Regions from separate parts of the Microbispora sp. CA-135349 genome, predicted to be linked through region 2. Evidence: riboswitches for the same ligand, from Rfam matches in the RefSeq annotation. Region 2 holds a riboswitch; the other holds the start of a gene.
What was found. A riboswitch is a leader RNA that binds a small molecule or an ion and turns the genes downstream of it on or off. The one in region 2 is predicted to bind thiamine pyrophosphate.
Positions count from the first base shown of each region.

Region 1: linked by a shared signal. The riboswitch ahead of thiO (glycine oxidase ThiO) and the one ahead of ACQPZZ_RS01190 (purine-cytosine permease family protein) in region 2 are both predicted to bind thiamine pyrophosphate.

Region 1 is NZ_CP192001.1:3,055,394-3,059,188, forward strand. Features, by position in the region: gene ACQPZZ_RS14365 (thiazole synthase) at 1-579, opposite strand, end outside; gene thiS (sulfur carrier protein ThiS) at 582-782, opposite strand; gene thiO (glycine oxidase ThiO) at 779-1,915, opposite strand; TPP riboswitch at 1,904-2,014, opposite strand; gene ACQPZZ_RS14380 (NAD(P)/FAD-dependent oxidoreductase) at 2,215-3,393, shown strand; gene ACQPZZ_RS14385 (Rv2175c family DNA-binding protein) at 3,437-3,795, shown strand, end outside.
Region 2 is NZ_CP192001.1:243,149-246,943, reverse strand. Features, by position in the region: gene ACQPZZ_RS01195 (BTAD domain-containing putative transcriptional regulator) at 1-12, opposite strand, end outside; gene ACQPZZ_RS01190 (purine-cytosine permease family protein) at 222-1,562, opposite strand; TPP riboswitch at 1,553-1,669, opposite strand; gene ACQPZZ_RS01185 (rhodanese-like domain-containing protein) at 1,780-2,103, opposite strand; gene ACQPZZ_RS01180 (Fpg/Nei family DNA glycosylase) at 2,191-3,069, opposite strand; gene ACQPZZ_RS01175 (TenA family protein) at 3,092-3,697, opposite strand; gene ACQPZZ_RS01170 (GOLPH3/VPS74 family protein) at 3,741-3,795, shown strand, end outside.

The DNA of each region.
Region 1 (3,795 bases), 2.8 Mb from region 2:
GGCGTCGCTGGCCGTGCCGACGCCGGCGTCGAGGATCACCGGAACCGTGGCGGCCTCGACGATCAGCTCGATGCTGTGCGGGTTGCGGATGCCCAGCCCGGAGCCGATCGGGGCGCCCAGGGGCATCACGGCGGCGCACCCGGCGTCCTGGAGCCTGCGGGCCAGCGCCGGGTCGTCGCCGATGTACGGCAGCACCACGAAACCGTCGGCGACCAGCCGCTCGGCGGCGTCGAAGGTCTCGATCGGGTCGGGCAGCAGGGTCCGCTCGTCGGCGATGACCTCCAGCTTGACCCAATCGGTCTCCAGCGCCTCGCGGGCCAGGCGGGCGGTCAGCACGGCCTCCCCGGCGGTGAAGCAGCCCGCCGTGTTCGGCAGCACCTTGATGCCGCGTGCGCGCAGCACGTCCAGCACCGAACCGCGCGACGCCGGGTCGAGCCTGCGCATCGCGACGGTCGTCAGCTCGGTGCCGGACTCCTCCAGCGCCTGGTCGAGCACCTCCAGTGACGGCGCGCCGCCGGTGCCCATGATGAGACGCGAGGTGAACTTCTCCCCGCCCAGCACGAAGACGTCGTCGGTCATGCTCATCCTCCCTGTACGGCGGTCAGCACCTCGACGCCGTCCCCGTCCGCCACATAAGTGGAGTCCCAGGCGCTCCGGCTCACCACCTCGCCGTTCACCGCAACCGCGACCCCTGACGTGAGGGACGTGAGGGTCCGTACGGCGTCGCCGACCGTGGCGCCGTCCGGCAGTTCGGCCGCGCCTCCGTTGATCGTGACTTTCACTCGCTGAATCTCCCTGGATCGCAGAATCCGGCGACGGAGGGCGCCTCGCCGCCGGTCAGGAACGCGGCGACGGCGTCGGCGGTGATCGGGGACAGCAGCACCCCGTTGCGTCCGTGCCCGGTCGCCGCGAACACGCCGGGCGGCCCCGCCGGGCCGATGAGCGGCAGGTTGTCGGGCGTGCCGGGGCGGAAGCCGACCGTCGTCTCGGTCAGTTCGAGCTCCGTGATGCCGGGCACCAGTTCGCGGGCGTCGCGCAGCAGCTCGTACACACCGCCGGCGGTGACCCGCGCGTCGTACCCCAGCTCTTGCGACGTGGCCCCCAAAGTGATCTCGCCGTCGCCCCGGGGGACCAGGTAGGCGGGGGAGCCGTGCACCAGCCCCCGGACGCACCGGCTGAGGAACCCGCGGGGCCCGCGCAGCCGGAGGATCTCTCCCTTGATCGGGCGTACCGGCAGGCCGGGCAGCAGGGACGCCGACCACGATCCGGCCGCCACGACGACCTGGCCCGCGGCGACGGCGGCGCCGGACTCCAGCCGCACGGACGGGCCGCCCGTCCCGGAGTCGTCGATCCCGGCGACGCGCTCGGTCACCAGCGTTCCGCCCGCCTTTTCGAACGCCGTGAGCAGGGCGCGCACGACCCTGCGGGGGTTGACCCAGGCGTCGTCGCGGGCGAGTAGCCCGCCCCGTACGGAGGGGGAGAGCATGGGCTCGAAGGAGCGGCACTCGCGCCCGGTGAGCCGCTCGACCCGCAGGCCGAGCGTCCGCTCGAAGGCCGCGAGGTCGTCGAGGTAGGCCATGTCGTCCGCGCCGCGGGCGACCTCGAGCGTGCCCTCGGTGCGGTAGTCGAGGTCGGCGCCGGTCTCGTCCTCCAGTTCCGCGCGGAACGCCGGCCACGCCGCCAGCGAGGCGAGGCCGAGCCGCAGCAGCGGCTCCTCCGTGTAGGTCACCTCGCTGACCGGCGCGAGCATCCCGGCCGACGCGTACGTGGCGCCGCCTCCGGGTGCGGGGTCCACCACCGCCACAGACAGGCCCCGCCGCGCCGTGCGCCAGGCGGCGGCCAGGCCGGTCACGCCGCCACCCACGATCACGACGTCGTAGCCGGACTGGGCATCGGATGGCGATGTGCGGGACACAGCGCTCCCTTCGCCGGCATTACCCGGATCAGGTCGGGGCGGTCGAGAGCCTCGCGCTCTCCTCTCAGCCCGGTCCGCCGGGCTCCCGCGCGTCTTACGCCCACCAGCGTAGTACGTCGCCCATAACGGCCTATCGCCGGACCGGCGGCCGTCGCACGCGAACGTCCGGACCCGGGCGGTCCGGCGGGTACGCGGCGTTTCCTCACAACGCAGGCCCCCGCGAAAGTGCGCGTCAATTGCCCAACTCGTTATGGGGGGCCCGTTGGCCAGGGCCCCGGTTGACAATCTATGGTCAAGCTGTGGATCACGTCGTGGTGGTGGGTGCCGGCCTGGCCGGCGTGCGAAGCATCGAGGCGTTGAGGGCCCGTGGATTCACCGGCCGCATCACGCTCATCGGCGAGGAACACCATCGCCCCTATGACCGGCCCCCGCTGTCGAAGGCGGTGCTGCTGGGAGGCACCGACTCGACCGTGGTCGACTCCGATCTCGACGCCCTCGACGTGCGGCTGTGCCTCGGCACGGCGGCCAAGGGCCTGCGTGACGGCGTGCTGGAGACGACCGAGGGCGAGCTGGACTACGACGGCCTGGTCATCGCCACCGGCGCCACGCCGATCCGCCTGCGCGGCGAGGGCGTCCAGCACGTGCTGCGCACGATCGACGACGCGCTGGCGCTGCGCGAGCGGCTGGTCCCCGGCGCCCGCGTGGCCGTCGTCGGGGCCGGCTGGATCGGCGCCGAGGTCGCCACGGCCGCGGCCAGGGCCGGTTGCCGGGTGACCGTCGTGGAGGCGGGGGAGAGCCCGCTCGCCGTGGCGCTCGGGCCCGCCGTCGGCAGCCACACGGCCTCCTGGTACGCGCGGGCGGGCGTCGAACTGCTTCTCGGCGCGATGGTCGGCACCGTGGACGCCGACGGCCTCACGCTCATGTCCGGCGCCCGGGTGCCGGCCGACGTGATCGTCACCGGCGTCGGCGTGCGCCCGGCCGTCGACTGGCTGAAGGGCTCGGCCGTCCGGCTCGACGACGGGGTGGCCGTCGACGAGCACCTGCGCACGTCGCTGCCCAACGTGGTGGCGGTGGGCGACTGCGCGAACTGGTGGTCGCGCAGGTTCCGCACCCGGCTGCGGGTCGAGCACTGGGACACCGCGCTCCAGGCTCCCGACACCGCCGTCGCCACCCTGCTGGGCGAGGAGGCGGTCTACGACCCCGTGCCGTACTTCTGGTCGGAGCAGTTCGGTCACATGGTGCAGTTCGCCGGTCATCGGGAGGCCGGTGACCGCGTGCTGCTGCGCGGCGACCCGCGTACGGACGCGAAGTGGGCGGTGTGCTGGCTGACGGCGGAGGACCGGCTCGCCGCGGTGCTCACCGTCGACCGGCCGCGCGACGTGGTGCAGGGCCGCCGGATCGTCGAGAGCGGTCGGCGGCTCGATCCCACGCGGGTGGCCGACCCGGCCGTGCCGCTCCGCGACTGCATTATGACGTAATCGAGGTGTTTCCCGGCAGCTCCGCTGTGGTAAAGGTGGATCCGTGACGCTTACTGTTGCGAAGATCGACCGGGAGACCGACCAGCTCGTAGGGGAGTGGCTCCCCCTCTCGGAGGCCGCCAAGAAGCTCGGGCTCAGCATCGGCCGCGCCAAGCAACTCCTCAAGGACAAGAAGCTCGCCGGCGTACGGCGGGGCGGCGGAGAGCCGCAGATCCCCGCGGTGTTCGTCGCGGACGGCGAGGTGCTCAAGGGCCTGCCCGGCACGCTCACCGTGCTGTCGGACGCCGGATACGACGAGGTGGAGTCGATCCGGTGGCTGTTCACCCCGGACGACTCGCTGCCGGGGGCCCCGATCGACGCGATCGTGAAGGGCCGGCACACGGAGGTCAAGCGCAGGGCCCA
Region 2 (3,795 bases):
GCCGTCCCGCACTTCGAAAGGACCCAGAACCCCGAATTGCACTGCCCCCACGGCCTCTCTGACGGTGAAGGCCGGAGCGGGCCTTTCCCTGAGCGGCAGTCTTGGGGCGTCGTCTTGCAACTCGCTTGCCTCTGGGTGAGAAGCCGGCCCGAGAAACACACCGGCCCGGGAAACACGCCGGCCCCAGGGCGAAGCCGGCTGGGGTGAGAGGCAGGCCCCCTCTAACGGCGCGACCGCAGGCGGCGGGCCGGGACGGACAGCGCCGCGGTCACCAGCGCGGCGACGAGGAAGGCGGCGAGCGCGGCGTTCATCCAGGGCTGGTGGACGAACCCGAGAGCGAGGCGGACGTCGGTCCAGAACCCGTCCCACCAGCCGACGGTGGGGGTGGACGTCACGATCCAGTACGCCGCGAACCCGAGGATCCACGGCGCGACCATGAGCCAGCGGGAGGGGGCGTCCTCTGCCGTGTTCCACCGGGCGGCCCCGCCGAGCAGGAAGTAGTCGACCACGAGGACGGCGAACATCGGCACGAACACCGCCCCGATCACGCTCAGGAACGCGCCGTAGGAGTTCACGTCGGCGAACAGCGCGATCAGCGTGGTGAGCACGCCGATCACCACCGAGATCACCCGGCGGTCCCAGCGCGGGGCGAGGTTCTGGATCGACACCGTCGTCGAGTAGACGTTCGCGAACGACTGGTCGACCTCGCGCAGCACCAGGATGCCGAAGAACACGACCCCGAGAGGAGCGGCCACGAACGGATCCCACACCTTGTTCTCGTCGTTGCCGACCAGGGCGAGCGCGGCGATGCCGAGGGCCAGACAGGCAACCTGGGCGATCGTGTATCCCGCCACCACGCCGGTGAACGCCGCGCCGCTCGACCGCGAGTGCCTGGCGTAGTCGGCCGCCATCGGCACCCACGACACCGACAGCGCGATGACGTAGTCGACCGCGGGGGCGAAGGCGTCCCAGGAGCCGCCCCCCACGGACGGCCCCTGAGCGAACAGGGCGACCGACAGCCAGATCATCGCGATCACGACGCCCGCGGTGACGTAGCGGCGCAGCAGCCGCAGCGCGCCGAGCGGCCGGATCGTCAGCGCGATCGTCAGCGCGCCCGCCGCGACCGCCCACACGGCGTACGGCACCGCCGTGCCGAACAGCGCCTGCGCGCCGTTGGCGATCACCCACAGCTCGAAGGCGCCCCAGCCGAGCATCTGCACGATGTTCAGCACGGTCGGGATGTACGAGAGCCGGGCCCCGAACAGGCCGCGCAGCAGCACCATCGCGGGGCGGCCGGTCCGCGTGCCGGGGATCGCGGCCAGGCCGACCATCGCCGTCCCGACCAGGCTGCCGACGACGGCGGCCAGGACCGCGGCGGTGAACGTGAGCGGCTTCCCGCCCAGCGGGTCGAGCAGGAACAGCGCCCCGGAGAAGCCGAGAAGGCTCACCCCGAGGTTGGCCCAGAACGCCCCCTGATCGAGCAGGCCCAGATTTCTCGGGGCCGCCTCGTCCAGGGTGAGCGGAACCTCCGCGTGCGCGTCGTCGACGACGGCAGAAGTCATCACACGCTCCCTACGCCGGCATTATCCGGACAGGTTCATGCGGTCGGCGGCACGACTTCGATCCGCCCTCTCAGCCCGGTCACGCCCGAGCTCCCGCGAGTATTGATGATGTCTTTGCGATTATGGCACTACTTTGACCGTTCTCCTAAGCCTGCGCCGCCTGTTTCCGCGCCGGCCTGGTTCCCACGCCGCCCGCTGCCCGCGCCGGCCTGGGTTTCTACGCGACGTAGGGCGCCGCGCCAGTCTCGCTCACCATCGGGCGTCCGACCGCGGCCCAGGACTGCATGCCACCGTCCACGTTGACGGCGTCCCTGCCGATGTGGTTGAGCCACATCGCCGCGTGCGCCGACCGGCCGCCGACCCGGCAGACCACGTACACCCGCCGGTCGTGCGGCACCTCGTCCAGCCGCACCTGCAGCTCACCGAGCGGGATGTGAACGGCGCCGGGGGCGTGGCCGGCCACCCACTCCTCGTTTTCGCGGACGTCCAGCAGGTACGCGTCGTCGGGCAGGGCGTCAGGGGTGATTTCCGGCAATGTCATGCGCCCATTGTGGCGGCACGACACCCGTGCCCGGGCCCGGACCTGCAGCTGTGATCCTCGGTGGTCGCCGACGCTACTTCAGCGGCGCTACTTCAGCAGGCGCGACAGCCGGCGGTCGGCCAGCGGCTTGCCACCGGTCTGGCAGGCCGGGCAGTACTGCAGCGACGAGTCGGCGAACGACACCTCCCTGATCGTGTCGCCGCACACCTCGCACGTCTCGCCCGTACGGCCGTGCACGCGCAGGCCCGACTTCTTCTCCGACTTGAGGTCCTTGGCGGCCAGCCCCCTGGCCCGCCCGACCGCGTCCCGCAGCGTGCTCACGATCGCGTCGTGCAAATCGGCGATCTGGCCGTCGGTCAGCGTGCCGGCGACCTTGAAGGGGGACATCTTCGCGACGTGCAGCACCTCGTCGGAGTAGGCGTTGCCGATGCCCGCGATCACCTTCTGGTCCCGCAGCAGGCCCTTGATCTGCGCGCGGCTGCCGCCCACGATCGTCTTGAGCAGGTCCGGGGTGAACTCCTCGGCGAGCGGGTCGGGCCCGAGGCCCGCGATGCCGGGGACCTCCCCGGGATCGCGCACCACGTAGACGGCCAGGCGTTTCTGCGTGCCGGCCTCGGTCAGCTCGAACCCGGGGGCGCGGCCGTCCTCGCCCGGCGACAGCCTCACCCGGACCGCGAGCGGGCCCTTGCCCGGCCGCACCGGCCGCGCGCCCGTGAGGTCGTCGCGCCAGCGCAGCCAGCCGCCCCGGGCCAGGTGGGTGACGAAGTGCAGGCCGTCGCAGTCGACGTCGAGGAACTTGCCTCGCCGCGCCACGCCGGTGACGAGCAGCCCTGCGAGCGCGGTGACGGGCGGGTTCACGGTCTTGAGCGCCTGGATGGCGGTCACGTCGACGCCGACGACGGCATGGCCGACGGCGTGCTCGCGGAGGAACTCGGCGAGCGCCTCGACCTCGGGCAGCTCCGGCATGCCTTCACACTAACCCGCGCGGTCAGGGGACGTCCCAGAACGCGAGCTCGTGCTCCATGCCCCGGACGAACAGCTCCCTGGCGCGCGCCGGGTCGGGAGCCGCCTCGTCGATCATCACGGCGATGCGCTCGGCGAGGGTGGCGAACCCGGGGTCGGCGTAGGTGTCCACCCACGCCTTGTACCGGGGCTCGGCGGGCGGGTCGGCGGCCAGGATCCGGCCGAGCGTCGAGTAGCCCCACATGCAGGGGTACAACGCGGCCAGGCCCTCCGCGTAGTCGGCCGCCGCCTCCAGCAGGAACGACGTGTACGCCGCGCAGGCCGGGCCCTTCACCGCGCCGTCGAGGTCGGCGCCGAACTCGGCCGACAGCGACCGGTGCAGGTTCAGCTCGTCGTGCCAGGTGGCGTACGCGAGGTCGACCAGGTCGCCGAGGTGGGCGTCCGGGGCCTGCCAGGCCAGCCGGCTGAACACCCGGACGTAGTCGAGCAGGTACAGATAGTCCTGCTCCAGCCACGACCTGAAGACCGGCTCGGGCAGGTCGCCCGCCGCGATGCCGCGTACGGTCGGGTGCGCGAGCTGGGCGTCCAGCATCGGCCGCCCGATGGCGTGGAGGTCCGCAGAGATTCCCATAAGCGCCCATTCTGGCCCTGATCGGAGAGTTAGGCTCGTCTGCGTGACGCTGACGATCGCCGAGGAAGTGCTGCTGCTGGCCTACCGGGAAGACACCG